Regions from separate parts of the Phreatobacter sp. AB_2022a genome, predicted to be linked through region 3. Evidence: riboswitches for the same ligand, from Rfam matches in the RefSeq annotation. Region 3 holds a riboswitch; each other region holds the start of a gene.
The links. A riboswitch is a leader RNA that binds a small molecule or an ion and turns the genes downstream of it on or off. The one in region 3 is predicted to bind thiamine pyrophosphate.

Region 1 (4,953 bases), on a different contig from region 3:
ACCGGGGTGGAGGGAGAGGCAAAATCGCGCGGGGCCATCAGCCCCGCCGCGTGTGCGGTATAGCCGGCCTCGACCGCCAGACGGAAGGCCTTGGCCATGGCGACGGGATCGGCCGCCTTGGCGATGGCGGTGTTGAGCAGCACCGCATCGAAGCCGATCTCCAGCGCTTCCGCTGCATGGGAGGGCGCGCCGAGCCCGGCATCGACCACCAGCGTCACGTCGGGCAGGCGCTGACGCATCAGCTCCAGCGCCTTGCGGTTGGTGATGCCGCGCGCGCTGCCGATGGGCGAAGCCCAGGGCATGATCACGCGGCAGCCGACATCGGCGAGCCGCATGGCGACGCCGAGATCCTCGGTCGTATAGGGAAACACCTCGAAGCCGTCGCGCACGAGCTCGTCGGCCGCCGCCACCAGGCCGATCACGTCGGGCTGCAGCGTTTCGTCGTCGGCGATGACCTCCAGCTTGATCCAGGGCGTGTCGAACAGTTCGCGGGCGAGCCGCGCGGTGGTGACGGCGTCGCGCACGGTCCGGCAGCCCGCCGTATTCGGCAGCACTGCGACGCCGAGCTCCTCGATCAGCGACCAGAACTGCCGGCCGGTGCCACCACCGGCGCTTTCCCGGCGCACCGAGACGGTGACGATCTCGGCGCCCGACGCGCGGATGGCCTGCTGCATGATGGCGGGCGAAGGATAGAGCGCCGTGCCGACCATCATGCGCGACGTGCAGTCGCGCCCATAGAAGCTCACCATGGCCTCATCCTCCCTGGCGCGGCGTGATGATCTCGATCTCGTCGCCGTCCTTGAGCGCGGCCTCGGCCCAGATCCGGCGCGGCACGACCTCGTGATTGACGGCGATCGCCAGATGCCGGTGCTCGAATTCGAGCTCGTCGAGCAGGACGGCGAGCGTCGCCGCCGATGTCTCGGTGCGTTCGCCGTTGACGATCAGGATCATGCCAGGATCTCCTCGAGGATCGGATGCGCATTCAGGATGTCAGGGGCAGCCGCTGGCCGCGCGACGAGCCCCAGCGTCAGCTCGGCCAAGGCCGGGGCGATGAGAAAACCATGCCGATAGAGGCCGTTGACGGAAATGATGCGGCCATGGCGCGCAATGCGCGGGCGATTGTCGGGAAAGGCCGGCCGCAGCGCGGCGCCGAGCTCGACGATGCGCGCCTCGGCGAAGGCGGGATGCAGCGCATAGGCCGCCGACATCAGTTCCAGGGCCGATCGCAAGGAAACGCCGGTGCCTTCAGTCTCGATCGTGGTGGCGCCGATCAGGAAGCGGTTCTCGGCCCGCGGCACCACATAGAGCGGCCAGCGCGGATGCAGCAGGCGGACCGGCCGCGACAGCGTGATCTCGCCGGTTTCGACCAGGACCGTCTCGCCCTTGACGCCGCGCAGGCCCGAAGCCGGCGCGCGTGCCGCCTCGTCCCGCGCCGCGAGCCCGCGGCAGTCGATCACCCAGCCCCCGGCCGCGAGGCCTTCGATCTCCCCCGGCGCGCGCGCGGCGCCGAACCGGATTTCGGCTCCGGCTTCCGTGATCAGGCGGCGCAGGACGGGCATGACCCGCCGCGGCTCGACATGCCCTTCTCCCGCGAAGAACAGGCCCTCGCGGAAACGGCCTTCGAGCGCCGGCTCGAGCGCGGCGAGAGCTGCCGCATCGAGCCGCCGGTGCTGGTCGGTCATGGCGGCGAAACGCTCGAAATCGGCCCGGTCGCGGCTATGTGCGACGACCAGCGACCCCTCGAGAGCGACATCGGGAAGCGCCGCGCGCCAAAGCGCGAGAGACCGGCTGCCGAGGGCGACGATGACATCTTCGGCCGCCTCGCGTTCGCACCAGGGCGCCAGCATGCCGCCGGCCCAATGGCTGGTGCTCGCCGCCATCCCGCCGTCGCCGCGCTCGTAGAGCGTCACGGCATAGCCGGCCCGGGCAAAGGTCAAGGCCTGCCAGAGCCCGGCAATGCCGGCCCCGACGATGCTGATATCAGGCTTGCGCGTCGACGACGGTGCAACGTCCATCCCTGTCCCTCCGCCGGCATGATCCGGATCAGGTTCAAGGGTCGCCGCCGATGTCGCAGCCTCTCAGCCCCCCGCGTGGGGCTCCCCTCAGAGTGAACCCCGAATCTGCGCGCCTTGCCCCGACCCGTCAAGTCCTGCGGCTGGACAAGACCATGCGGGTCGCGAGACCATGGCTGCACTGCAATGGGGGCGCCGATGCCGAGCGACTGTCGCGGACTTGCGGTTACCTGCGCCTCGGAGGCCGCGGCCGCCGCCTTCGACCATGCCGTCGCGGGCTATCTCGGCTACCGGCTCGATACCGCCGCGCGGGTCGCGGCCTGTCTCGATCTCGACCCCGGCTTCTGCCTCGGCCAGGTCCTGCGCGGCTATCTGACGCTCGCCGCTTTCAACCAGGCGACCGTGCCGGCCGCGCGCGAGGCTCTGGCCGCGGCCGAGGCGGCGTCGGCCGCCGCCACGCCTCGCGAAAAGGCCCATGTCGCGGCGCTCGACGCCTGGGTCGACGGCCGCCTCGACGAGCTGCTGGCGCGCTGGGAGGCGATCGTCAGGGACCATCCCAGGGATGTGCTGGCCTTCCGCCTGCACCATTTCAACGCCTTCTGGCTCGGCCGGCCGGAACAGATGCTCAGCCTTGTCGAGGCGGCGTTGCCGCAATGGGACCTCGGCCTGCCCGGACGAGGCGCCATGCTCGCCTGCCGCGCCTTCGCCAACGAGGAATGCGGCAACTACACGGTGGCGGAGAATGCCGGCCGCGAAGCCATCGCGCTCGACCCCGGCGATATCTGGGCAACCCATGCGGTGGCTCACGTCCTGGAAATGCAGGGCCGGCGCAGCGAAGGCATCGGTCTGCTCGGCGCGCTCGAACCGCACTGGCAGGGCGGCAACAATCTGCTGCATCACCTGTGGTGGCATCGCGCGCTCTATCACCTGGAACGCGAGGAGTTCGGCGAGGTCCTGGCGCTCTACGACCGGGGCTTCCGCAATCTCGCCTCGCCGCTCGTCGCTGCGCAGCCGGACCTCTATATCGACATCCAGAACGCCGCCTCGATGCTGTTCCGCCTGACCCTGCTGGATGTCGATGTCGGCGATCGCTGGGGCGAGCTCGCCGACAAGGCGGAGGGCCGCATCGGCGATTGTCTCAACCCCTTCACCCTGCCGCACTGGATGATGGCGCTGGTTCATACTGGCCGCTTCCAGGCCGCCGAGGCCTTCCTTGCCGCGCTCGACCGCGCGGCGGCTGCGACCGGCACGATCGGCGATCTGGTGCGCCGCTATGCCCGGCCGGTGTCGGCCGCGGTGCTCGCCCATGGCCGCGGACGCCATCACGAGGCGGTGGAGCTGATGCGCCCGGCGCTCGGCGGCATGTACCGGCTGGGCGGCAGCCACGCCCAGCAGGATGTGCTGGAACAGCTGTTCGCCGACGCCGCCGTCAAGGCAGGCGCCAAGGCCGATGTGAGGCTGATGCTGGAGCGCCTGGCCGGACGCCATCCGCTGCCGCCCGAGCGGCGCATCGGTTATCGCCGACTGCTGTCCTGACCGCCGATCAGGTCGCCGCCGCGGCCCGGCGCGGCCTGCGGATCGCCCGCAAGACGCCGCTCTCGCCGCCGCCACAGAACAGCCGGTCGGCACCGTCGGCTTCGAGCCCGGAAACCATCATGCCCTTGGGCATGTCGATCGCCTCGCGCACTTCGCCGGTCCGCGGATCGGCCCGGCGCACGTCGCTGTCCTCGCCCTCCCAGGTACCGTACCAGAGCTCGCCCTGCACGAAGGTCACGCCGGTGACGAAGCGGTTCGCCTCGATGGTGCGCAAGACCTCCCCCGTCTGCGGATCGACCTGGTGGATACGACGCTGCCTGTACTGACCGACCCAGAGCGTGCCTTCGGCCCAGGCGAGGCCTGAATCGCCGCCCCCGCCGGGAGCGGGGATCGTCGCCAGGACCTTGCCGGTCCCCGGATCGACCTTGTGGATCCTGTCTTCGGCGATCTGGAACAGATGCCGGCCGTCGAAAGCGGTGCCGGCATCGGCCGCGACCGCGAGCGTGCGCACCGTGCGCCCGTCCTCGGGATCGAGAGCGTTCAGCCGGTCGCCCGAAGCGAACCAGACGTGGCGGCCGTCGAAGGTCACGCCATGCACGGCCGCGACATCGTCGAACGGGCCATATTCGCGCAGGATTTCGGCTTGAGACCGTTTCATGTGTCACCTCGCAGCAATCGGCCGGCGGCGCCGGGCGTGACGGCAACGTCTCATTCGGCCGGCACGGCCGGGAGTAACAACATCGTCGTGATTCCCGGCAGCGGCGGCGTCATCCAGCGACGCGCGCGGCCCTGCCCGATCGCCTGCGCCTTGCCTTCCGCAGCCAGCGTGTCGAGGGCGCGCTGAATGGTGCGCTGGCTGGCGCCGAGCACCAGCGCCAGGGCGGAGCTCGACCAGGCCTCGCCATCGGCGAGACAGGCGAGCACATCGGCATGCGGCTCCTCGACCGGCCGGGCGAGCACGACGACCGCACCGCCGGCCGGCGAGAGCCTGAATCCCCGCGCCGTGGCATCGAGACCGGCCAGCGGCCCGAGCATGGCGCGCAGGCGCCCGATCTCGACACGCAGCCGGGCCCGATGCGATTCATCAACATGCCGGGCGCCGAACGCCCGGGCCAGAAGCTGCGCCCGCGACGCGTCGGCTGGCCAGGCCTCGGCGAGTGCCCGGGCCAAGGCGAACAGCACCGGGCGGCCGGCGAGCGCCACCTCTCGGCCGGTACGGCGCACGGCATTGCGGCAGGCATCGACGATGAGGACGTCGCTCGCCTGCAGGGCTTCCACCTCGTCGAGCAGCAGAGGCCGTTCGGTGCCTTCCGCGATCAGCCGGGCCGCAGGCGTGGTCAGCATGCGCGCGGCGGCCTCGACCTCGGCGGCAAGCGCCGGAATGCCGGCGCGAGCCGCCGCCGCT
Region 2 (4,953 bases), on a different contig from region 3:
CCCGCGGCGAGAAGTGACCGGGCGCCCGGAGCGCGGCGCTACCCCCGATTGAACAAGGGTCGCGGCTGCGGGGCCGGCCGTGCCGCGCTGCCGCGACCCATGCCGAATTGTTTGCCGGCGCGTCTCAGGCCGAGAGGCAGAGCCTCACCAGCCGGGCCAGTTCGTTCCGCACCGCCTGATCGCCGAGCATGCCGCGCCGCGCAGCATTGTGCACGACGCCGTCGATCGCATCCGAGACGATCAGGCTGACGGTCTCGTCGGAGGCATCGGTGCTCCGGCTCCGGTAGACCGCCACCGCCCGGGCGAAACACCGCAGATAGTCGGCCTCGAACCGATCGTTCAGGTCGAGATAGCCGTCCGGCACCGGCGCCTGGTCGAGCAGGGCGCGGTGCAGGCCGGGATGGACCTGATGCGCCGCGATGATCGCGTCGACCAGGTCCTCGGCAAAGCGGGCGAGGGATTTTTCCGGAGCGGAAGCGCCGTGCACGGCGGCAAGGCTATCCTCGAGATGCCGGCGCCTGATGGCGTCGACCAGCGCGACCTTGTCCGGAAAATACTGATAGAGCGAGCCGATGCTGACCCCGGCGGCTTCGGCGACCTTGTTCGTCGTGAAGCCGGCCCAGCCGTGGTCGCTGAGGATGCGAGCTCCCGCTTCGATCACGGCCTCGACGGTCGCGCGTGAGCGCGCCTGCCGCGGCGCTTTGCGCATCGCCGCCGGCGATCTGGCAATGCGAGTAGACAAGCCGGTCCTCCGATCCGGAAAATATGAAGAACTTACTCACATTTTCCGGCGACGAGGAATCCGCACGATGACCACCCTGATTCCCATGCTCTGCAGCTACCAGCAATGGGCCAACAATGCCCTGTTCGACAGGATCGAGCGCCTCGATCCGGCGGCACAGGGCGAGGAGCTTCAGGCTTGCTTGCGGCTGATCAACCATGCCTATGTCGTCGCGCGCATCTTTGCGGCGCACCTCACCGGCACTGCGCACGGCTATCGATCAGACACGACGGAGGAGACGCCGGCGCTGGGCGATTTGCGCGCGGCCTTCGCCGCTTCTGATCGCTGGTACGTGGACTATGCCGCCGCACGCTCCGCCGGAGAGCTCGCCGAATCCGTTTCATTCGCTTTCACCGACGGCGACCGCGGCGCCATGACCCGCGCGGAAATGCTGGTCCATGTCGTGGTCCATGCCTGCTATCATCGTGCCGAGGCCGGCCGCATTCTCGCCGCGGCCTCGGTGGCGCCGCCCTGGGACACGCTTGCCGTCTATCTGCACCAGCAGGAGCCCGCGCGCCGCGCGCAGCCGGCCCTTTCCGCGGCGGCGAGGCGGCCAGCCTGAGGCTCGCCGCCCGATCGTCCAGGCCCGCGCCGGGGCGCGGGCCTTGCGAGGCGCTTCGGCCCCCATGCGGCGGGCACGCCGTCAGAGCGAGCGGTTCGACGCCTTCACCGCTTCAGCCTCGACATAGACCTGGCCGCCCATCTCCAGGAACTTCTCGCTCATCGCGGCCATGCCGGCCTCGCGGTCGTTGAGCGTCGCGGCATAGTCGCGTACGTCCTGGGTGATCTTCATCGAGCAGAATTTCGGCCCGCACATCGAGCAGAAATGCGCGACCTTGTGGGCTTCCTTCGGCAGCGTCTCGTCGTGGAAGGCGCGTGCCGTGTCCGGATCGAGGCCGAGATTGAACTGGTCCTCCCAGCGGAAGTCGAAGCGCGCCCGCGACAGCGCGTCGTCGCGCAGCTGCGCCGCCGGATGGCCCTTGCCGAGATCGGCGGCGTGAGCCGCGATCTTGTAGGTGATGACGCCGGTCTTCACGTCGTCGCGGTTGGGCAGGCCGAGATGTTCCTTCGGCGTGACATAGCAGAGCATGGCGCAGCCGAACCAGCCGATCATCGCAGCCCCGATGCCCGAGGTGATGTGGTCGTAGCCGGGCGCGATGTCGGTGGTCAGCGGCCCGAGCGTATAGAAGGGCGCCTCGCCACAGGCCTTCAGCTGCTTCTCCATATTGACCTTGACCTTGTGGATCGGCACGTGGCCGGGTCCCTCGATCATCACCTGGCAGCCCTTGTCCCAGGCGATCCGGGTCAGTTCACCGAGCGTCTCCAGTTCGGCGAACTGCGCCGCGTCGTTGGCGTCGGCGATCGAGCCCGGACGCAGGCCGTCGCCGAGCGAGAACGACACGTCATAGGCGCGCATGATGTCGCAGATCTCGTCGAAATGCGTGTAGAGGAAGCTCTCCTTGTGGTGGGCGAGGCACCACTTGGCCATGATCGAGCCGCCGCGCGAGACGATGCCGGTGACGCGCTTGGCGGTGAGCGGCACATAGGCGAGCCGCACGCCGGCATGGATGGTGAAATAGTCGACGCCCTGCTCGCACTGCTCGATCAGCGTGTCGCGATAGACTTCCCAGGTCAGCTTGACCGGATCGCCATTGACCTTTTCCAGGGCCTGATAGATCGGCACCGTGCCGATCGGCACCGGCGAATTGCGGATGATCCACTCCCGCGTGTTGTGGATGTTGCGGCCGGTCGAGAGGTCCATGACCGTGTCGGCGCCCCAGCGGATTGACCAGACGAGCTTGTCGACCTCCTCCTCGATCGAGGACGACACCGCCGAATTGCCGATATTGGCGTTGATCTTCACCAGGAAGTTGCGGCCGATGATCATCGGCTCGAGCTCGGCATGGTTGATGTTGGCCGGAATGATGGCGCGGCCGCGGGCGATCTCGGAGCGGACGAATTCCGGCGTGATGAAAGCCGGGATGTCGGCGCCGAAGCTCTCGCCGTCGGCGATGGCCGCCTGGGCACGCTCCAGCATCGTCTTGCGGCCGAGATTTTCGCGCTCCGCGACGTAGATCATCTCCTTGGTGATGATGCCGGCGCGGGCGAACTCGTATTGCGTGATCGGCTGGCCGGCAAGGCCGCGCAGCGGCTGATGCGCCACGGGAAAGGCGCGCGCCAGGTGCTTGCCGGCATGGCCGTTGTCTTCCGGCTTGATCGCGCGGCCGGCATAGCGCTCGACTCCGCCGCGCTCCAGCACCCAGGCCTCGCGGGTGCGGGCAAGGCCTTTCTCGACATCGATCACCACGTCGGGATCGGTATAGGCACCGGACGTGTCGTAGACCGGCAGCGGCGGCTCGCCGGAGGCTTCGCTCAGGGCGATTTCGCGCAGCGGCACCCGCAGGTCGGGCGCGCTGTCGGGCGTTGCGAAGATCTTGCGCGAAGCCGGCAGGGGGCCGGTGGTGACCGCCGGCTTGATGGTCTTGACGGGCGCGTTCATGGCGGGGGCTCCCTCCAGGGTGCGAATGTGTTGGCTGCGGTCGGAAGACCGGTCGTCACTGCGACCCGGCGGCACCCGGCTTCGGGCTGGCTCGCCGCGCCGACACAGACCGCCCGCGCGCAGCAATGGCTGCGACGACGGACGCCCTGGCGTTGATACGCATCGTCGGCATGCTTCCCATCCCTCCGCCGGCATGACCCGGATCAGGTTCAAGGGTCGCCACGGTGCTTGGGAATGGGTCCCAGGCGTCGTGGCCTCTCAGCCCCCTCACGGGGCTCCCCTTGGAGCAGTTCCGAATGTGACGCCTCGCACGCGGAAGTCAAGCCGGCACCGCGCGCCGCGATGATCCGCGCGTGCAGGTGCCCCCTGCGGCGCGTGCGCCATCTTGGCCTTTCACCTTGGCCGTCAAATCGGCTAAGACGCGCGCGTCTTGTTGCGCCGGAAAGCCTCCGCGCCAAAATACCCCGCCGCCCGCGGCGACCGCTGGAGCCCCCGCCATGTCCGTTGATTCTCATGACATCGGCCGCGTCCTCAACGAGGCGCTGCCCTATATGCAGAAATACGACGACGAGATCATCGTGGTGAAATATGGCGGCCACGCCATGGGCGACGAGGAGGGCGCGCGGTCGTTCGCGCGCGACATCGTCATGCTCGAGCAGTCCGGCATCAACCCGGTGGTGGTGCACGGCGGCGGCCCGCAGATCGGCCAGATGCTGGCCAAGCTCGGCATCAAGAGCCAGTTCATCGACGGCCTGCGCGTGACCGACAAGCCGACCGTGGAAATCGTCGAGATGATCCTCGCCGGCTCGATCAACAAGCAGATCGTCGGCTTCATCAATGCCGCCGGTGGCAAGGCCATCGGCCTCAGCGGCAAGGATGGCGACATGGTCAAGGCGGTGAAGGTCAGCCGCACCGCGCGCGATCCCGATTCCAATATCGAGCAGGCGGTCGATCTCGGCTTCGTCGGCGAGCCCGACACGGTCGACACCAAGGTGCTCGACACGGTGCTCGGCAAGGAGCTGATCCCGGTGCTCGCGCCGGTCGCGACCTCGCGCGAGGGCGACACCTACAACGTCAACGCCGATACTTTCGCCGGCGCCATCGCCGGTGCGCTCGGTGCGAAGCGGCTGCTGCTCCTGACCGACGTGCCGGGCGTGCTCGACAAGGACAAGAAGCTCATCAAGGACCTTTCGGTGGAGGATTGCCGGCGCCTGATCGCCGACGGCACGGCCACCGGCGGCATGATCCCCAAGATCGAGACCTGCATCTATGCCATCGAGCGCGGCGTCGAAGGCGTCGTCATCCTCGATGGCAAGACGCCGCACGCGGTTCTGGTGGAGCTTCTCACCCATGGCGGCGCGGGCACGCTCATCCACGCCTGAGCCGGCCGGCGCCCGTTTTCGAGCGGCGGCCTGGGTCGCCGCCATGGCGGCGGGCTGGCTCGCCGCCCTCGCCCCGGCCGCCGCCGAAACCCGGCTGTGCAACCGGACGAGCCTCGTCACCGAGGCGGCGATCGGCGTGATCGCCAACGATACCGCCGCGACCCGCGGCTGGTTCCGACTCGATCCCGGCCAGTGCCGGGCGATCCTGACCACAGCCGAGCCCGCCGGAAAGCTGTTTCTGCACACCCGCGCAGTGACCGAGCCCGCCGATGCCGGCCTCGGCCCGGTCG
Region 3 (4,953 bases):
GCCTGTTCGATACGGCCATGCCGGAGACGCCACTTGTCGACTTCTGAGCCGGTCCGCACCGATTTCGATCGCTGGCTGCGCGGCGAATTTGCCGGTCGCGGCGAGTTCACCGCCCTCGTCGTGCTCGTCGCCATTACCGAGACCAAGGTCTCGCCGCTCTGCTCGACCTATTTCAACGTCATCGGCGCGGAGGTCGACTGGCCCGAAATCACCATGCTGCTCGCCGGTTCCGGCCAGGCCTGGCAGGGCGCGGCCTTCTTTCCGGAGGTGGCGGCCGATGGCGGGGCGCTCGACAATCCGACGGCGCGGCTCCGGCTGCGGCTTCTCGAAGAACGGCTCGGCCAGGACCGGCTGGTGCTGAACGAGGGGCATTTCTTCGATCAATGGGGCCGGCGGCTCCAGGTCGAGGAAGTGTGACGCCGATGGCCGGCGCGCTCCGCCTGGTCGATACGGGGCTCGCTCCGGCGCGCTGGAACGTCGCGGTGACCGCCGCGCTGACCGAGGCGCGGCGCCGGCCTGCCGCCCGTGATATCCTGCGCTTCCACCGCTATCGGCCGGCCGTCCTCGTCGGCCGTGGCCAGAGGCTCGCCGATGCGATCGATGCCGCGGCCTGCCGGCGCGCCGGCGTCGAGATCGCGCGACGGGTCAGCGGCGGCGGTGCGATCGTGGTCACGCCTTCCGTGCTGACCTTCGACCTCGTCGTCGCCGGCGGCGTGCGCGACCTTGCCGCACGCGTCGCCTCGGCCCTGGCCGGGGCCCTCAGCGGATTGGGCGCCGAACCCGTCACGCCGACGGCCAATGCCGTGCTGATCGGCGGAGCCAAGGTCTGCGGGCTCGCCGGCGGCTTCGACGGCCAGGTCTCGGCGCTGCAGGCTTCGCTTCTCATCGCCGATATCGGCCCTGCCATCGCCATGCTGCTGGCGCCGCAGGTCGCGGCCGCGAAGGGCCCGGCCGTGACGGATCTGACCGCCGCGCTCCGGCGGAGCCCCGGCCTCGACATGGTGCAGGCCGCGATCGGCAGGGCGGTCGCGGCGGAGCTGACGCTCGCGCCGCAGCCGGATCGTCTGAGCGCCGCGGAACTGGATCTCGCCGGCCGCCTGCTGACCGAGGAGATCGGCACGGACGCCTTCGTCGACGGCGACAGGCCGGCGCCGCACCGCGCGGGAGCCGTCAGATGACCGCGCGCCGTCTGCTGATCCTGCTCGTCAACACCGATCCCGGACGGGTCGAGGAGCTCGGCGCGCCGTTCTATTACGCGGCGATCGCGGCGGCGATGGATTTCGAGGTCGATGTCGTCTGCACCGCGGCAGCCGGGCGCCTCATGGTGAAGGGCGTCGCCGAGCGGCTCGTCCTGAAGCCCGGCGATCCCAAGACCGCGCTCGACTGGATTCGCGAGGCGCACGACCAGGGCGCGCGGTTCTGGGCCTGCCCGGCCAATCTCGACCTCATCGGCCACACATCCGACGACCTCATCGCCGAATGTTCGGGCCTGATGGGTGCGGCCGCGGTGATCAATGACGTGATGGAGGGGGAATGCCGGGTGCTCACCTTCTGACGGTCGGATGCCTGCGGCCATGAGCGCGGCCGGCGAGCGCTATCCCGAGCGGCTGTTCTACGACCTGGACAACCAGATCTGGTACGAGCCGCTGGCCGACGGCACGATCCGCGCCGGCTTCACGCCGGTCGCCATGGAGCTTGCCGGCGACGTGCTGGTGTTCACACCGAAACGGATCGGACGCGATTTCGAGGCCGGGCGGTGGTTCGCCACCATCGAATGCGGCAAATGGGTCGGCTCGGCGCGGGCTGCCTTCGACGGCGTGGTGGTGGCGCACAACGAGGAGCTGGTGCGCCGCCCCGGGCTCCTCAATACCGATGCCCTCGGCGCCGGCTGGATGCTGATCGTCTCGGCCGCGGCGGCGGGCTGGCAGGCGGGGCTCGTCACCGGCCCCGCGGTCGCGCCGGCCTTCGCGGCCTGGCGGGCGTCCGATGCCTATCGCGACCGTTCGGAATAAGGCAGAGGACGCTGTCGCCGCAGGCCGCCAAGGGCCCGCACATTGCGAACGAGAGCCGCGGGGGCCGGACGGAACCATCGGTCATCCGCGATATCAGATGGTGCGCTGTCAGAACGCCTTGAACGTGATGATCGTGTGGGTGTCCTGGATGCCCGGGATGACCTGCACCTTCTCGTTGACGAAATGGCCGATGTCGACGTCGCGCTCGACATAGAATTTCACCAGCAGATCGAAATTGCCGGCGGTCGAATAGATCTCCGAGGCGATCTCGCGGTCGGCGAGCTGGGCGGCGACCTCGTAGGATTTGCCGAGCTGGCATTTGATCTGGACGAAGAAGGGGATCATGGCGGGCCTCTGTGCTGCGCAGCAGATTCCACGAGGAGGGGGGGCTTCGCAAGGGCAGGCTGCGTCATCGGCCCTTGCACGCCGGCCCGGCTTGACCTACGTCAGGATCATAGTCTCGTCGGGGTGCCTTCGGGCTGAGAGGCGGCAGAAACCGCCAACCCGCGGAACCTGAACCGGGTCATGCCGGCGGAGGAAGCGAGATGTGCGGATATTGCGCCTCGGACGGGAGGCGATGATGGCGGCCACCGAACTCGGCTGGAATGCGGCCGCCCTGGTCGACAGGATCAGGGCGAACCGGCCGCGCGTCCACTGCCTCACCAACGGCGTGGCGCAGGGCTTCACGGCCAATGCGCTGCTGGCGATCGGCGCCGTGCCGTCGATGACCACCTCGCCCGAGGAGGTCGGCGCCTTCGTCTCCGGTGCCGACGCCCTGCTGGTCAATCTCGGCACGCTCGACGAGCCGCGCCGCCAGGTGATCCGGCTCGCCGTCGCGGCGGCCGGCGCCAAGGCGTTGCCCTGGGTGCTCGATCCTGTCTTCATCGACCGTTCGCCCGGCCGGGCGGCCTTTGCCCGCGAGCTCGCCGCCGGCGCTCCGGCGGTGATCCGCGGCAATGCCGCCGAGATCGCGGTGCTGGCCCAGAGCCAGCCGGTCTCCGCCTATGCCGCCGGCCTTGCGACGGTGGTGATCGCCACCGGCGAGACCGACGAGGTGGTCGACGGCCGGCGCCGGGTCGGCACGCCGAACGGCCATCCGCTGATGGCACGCGTCACCGCCATGGGCTGCGCGGGAGCGGCGATCGTCGCGGCCTTCCTGGCCGTCACCGAAGACCGCCTGGAAGCCTCGGCCGCGGCGATGATCGCGCTCGGCGTCGCCGGCGAGATCGCCGCCGAACACGCGGCCGGCCCGGGCAGCTTCGCGAGCGCCTATCTCGATGCGCTCTACGGGCTCGATGCCGGCAAGCTCGCGACGCGCGCGCGCACCGTCTGACGCAGCGCCCTGCCGGATCAATGAAGGAGAAGAGGCCATGACGGCCATTGCCTTGACCATTGCGGGATCGGATTCGGGCGGTGGCGCCGGGATCCAGGCGGACCTGAAGACCTTTTCCGCGCTCGGCGTCTACGGCGCCAGCGTGATCACCGCGCTCACCGCGCAGAACACGCTGGGCGTCCAGGGCATTTTCGACGTGCCGGCGGATTTCATCGCCGCCCAGATGGATTCGGTCTTTTCCGACCTCAAGGTCGGCGCGGTGAAGATCGGCATGCTGTCGCAGCCCGCCGTCATCGAGACGGTAGCGGCCGGCCTGAAGCGCCACGGCGCGAGCCGCGTCGTGCTCGACCCCGTCATGGTCTCGGCATCGGGCCATCGCCTGCTCAATCCCGATGCGGTCGACGCGCTGCGGCGGGTGCTGATCCCGCTCGCGACCGTCATCACGCCCAATCTGCCCGAGGCCGCCGTCCTGCTCGACCGGCCGGTGGCGCGGAACGAGGAGGAGATGCTCGACCAGGGGCGGATGCTGGTCGCCGGCGGCGCGCGGGCGGTGGTGATGAAGGGCGGCCATGCCGAAGGGCCGGTCAGCGCCGACCTGCTGATCGTCGGCGACAAGGTCGTCCGGCTCGAATCGGCGCGGATCGCGACACGCAACAGCCACGGCACGGGATGCACCCTGTCCTCGGCCATCGCCGCCGGGCTCGCCAAGGGCCTCGAGCTCGGCCATGCCGTGGCCGAGGCCAAGGACTATGTCACCAAGGCCATCGCCGCATCCGACCGGCTGGAGATCGGCGCGGGGCATGGGCCGACCCACCACTTCCACGCCTGGTGGTGAGGCCATGAGGATCGATCGTCGCGCAACGCTCGCCGCCGCCGCGGGCCTCGTCGCCGCACCGCAGGTCGCCCGCGGCCAGGAAATCCGGCGCTGGCGCATGGCCACCTCCTGGCCGAAGAACCTGCCCGGCCCCGGCTTTTCGGCGCAGCGCATCGCCGATCGCATCGGAGCGCTGTCGGGCGGCCGCATCGCTGTGCAGGTCTTCGCCGCGAACGAGCTGGTGCCGGCCTTCTCGGTCGAGGAAGCCGTCGGCAACGCCACCATCGAGCTCGGTCACAGCGCGGCCTTCTTCGGCATGGGCCGCGAGCCGGCCTCGGCCTTCTTCACCTCGGTGCCCTTCGGCCTGACGCCGGTGGAACATCAGGCCTGGATCCTCGAGGGCGGCGGGCAGGCGCTCTGGGACGAAAGCGCCGCCCGGTTCGGCTACAAGCCGCTCATGGGTGGCAATACCGGCGTCTCCATGGGCGGCTGGTTCCGCCGCGAGCTGCACGCTGCGGACGACCTGAAAGGCCTCAAGATCCGGATGGCCGGGCTCGGCGCGGAGCTGTTCCAGCGGCTCGGCGCGACCGCGCTGGTGGTTCCGCCGGGCGACATCTATCCGGCGCTCGAACGCGGCGCCATCGACGCCGCCGAATTCACCTCGCCCGGCGCCGATATCCAGCTGACATTGTGGCGTGCCGCACCCTTCTATTACGCGCCGGGCTTCAACAAGCCGAACGGTTCGAGCGAGCTGATCGTCAACCGCAAGCTCTGGGACGGTCTCGACAGCGAGC

Region 1: another riboswitch for thiamine pyrophosphate. It lies ahead of OZ671_RS06315 (FAD-dependent oxidoreductase); the one in region 3 lies ahead of OZ671_RS14645 (hydroxyethylthiazole kinase).
Region 2: another riboswitch for thiamine pyrophosphate. It lies ahead of thiC (phosphomethylpyrimidine synthase ThiC); the one in region 3 lies ahead of OZ671_RS14645 (hydroxyethylthiazole kinase).

What each region holds. Positions count from the first base shown of each region.
Region 1 covers NZ_JAPSET010000006.1:76,144-81,096, forward strand. The annotation lists gene OZ671_RS06305 (thiazole synthase) at 1-749, opposite strand, end outside; gene thiS (sulfur carrier protein ThiS) at 754-951, opposite strand; gene OZ671_RS06315 (FAD-dependent oxidoreductase) at 948-2,015, opposite strand; TPP riboswitch at 2,004-2,113, opposite strand; gene OZ671_RS06320 (tetratricopeptide repeat protein) at 2,211-3,548, shown strand; gene OZ671_RS06325 (Vgb family protein) at 3,556-4,206, opposite strand; gene OZ671_RS06330 (helix-turn-helix domain-containing protein) at 4,257-4,953, opposite strand, start outside.
Region 2 covers NZ_JAPSET010000044.1:36,987-41,939, reverse strand. The annotation lists gene OZ671_RS25215 (DoxX family protein) at 1-17, shown strand, start outside; gene OZ671_RS25210 (TetR/AcrR family transcriptional regulator) at 125-709, opposite strand; gene OZ671_RS25205 (DinB family protein) at 810-1,343, shown strand; gene thiC (phosphomethylpyrimidine synthase ThiC) at 1,425-3,281, opposite strand; TPP riboswitch at 3,445-3,573, opposite strand; gene argB (acetylglutamate kinase) at 3,779-4,663, shown strand; gene OZ671_RS25190 (DUF1036 domain-containing protein) at 4,707-4,953, shown strand, end outside.
Region 3 covers NZ_JAPSET010000018.1:4,568-9,520, forward strand. The annotation lists gene OZ671_RS14615 (hypothetical protein) at 1-47, shown strand, start outside; gene OZ671_RS14620 (hypothetical protein) at 34-417, shown strand; gene OZ671_RS14625 (lipoate--protein ligase family protein) at 423-1,178, shown strand; gene OZ671_RS14630 (DsrE/DsrF/DrsH-like family protein) at 1,175-1,555, shown strand; gene OZ671_RS14635 (glycine cleavage system protein H) at 1,575-2,012, shown strand; gene OZ671_RS14640 (Lrp/AsnC ligand binding domain-containing protein) at 2,121-2,357, opposite strand; TPP riboswitch at 2,467-2,569, shown strand; gene OZ671_RS14645 (hydroxyethylthiazole kinase) at 2,593-3,345, shown strand; gene thiD (bifunctional hydroxymethylpyrimidine kinase/phosphomethylpyrimidine kinase) at 3,383-4,180, shown strand; gene OZ671_RS14655 (TRAP transporter substrate-binding protein) at 4,185-4,953, shown strand, end outside.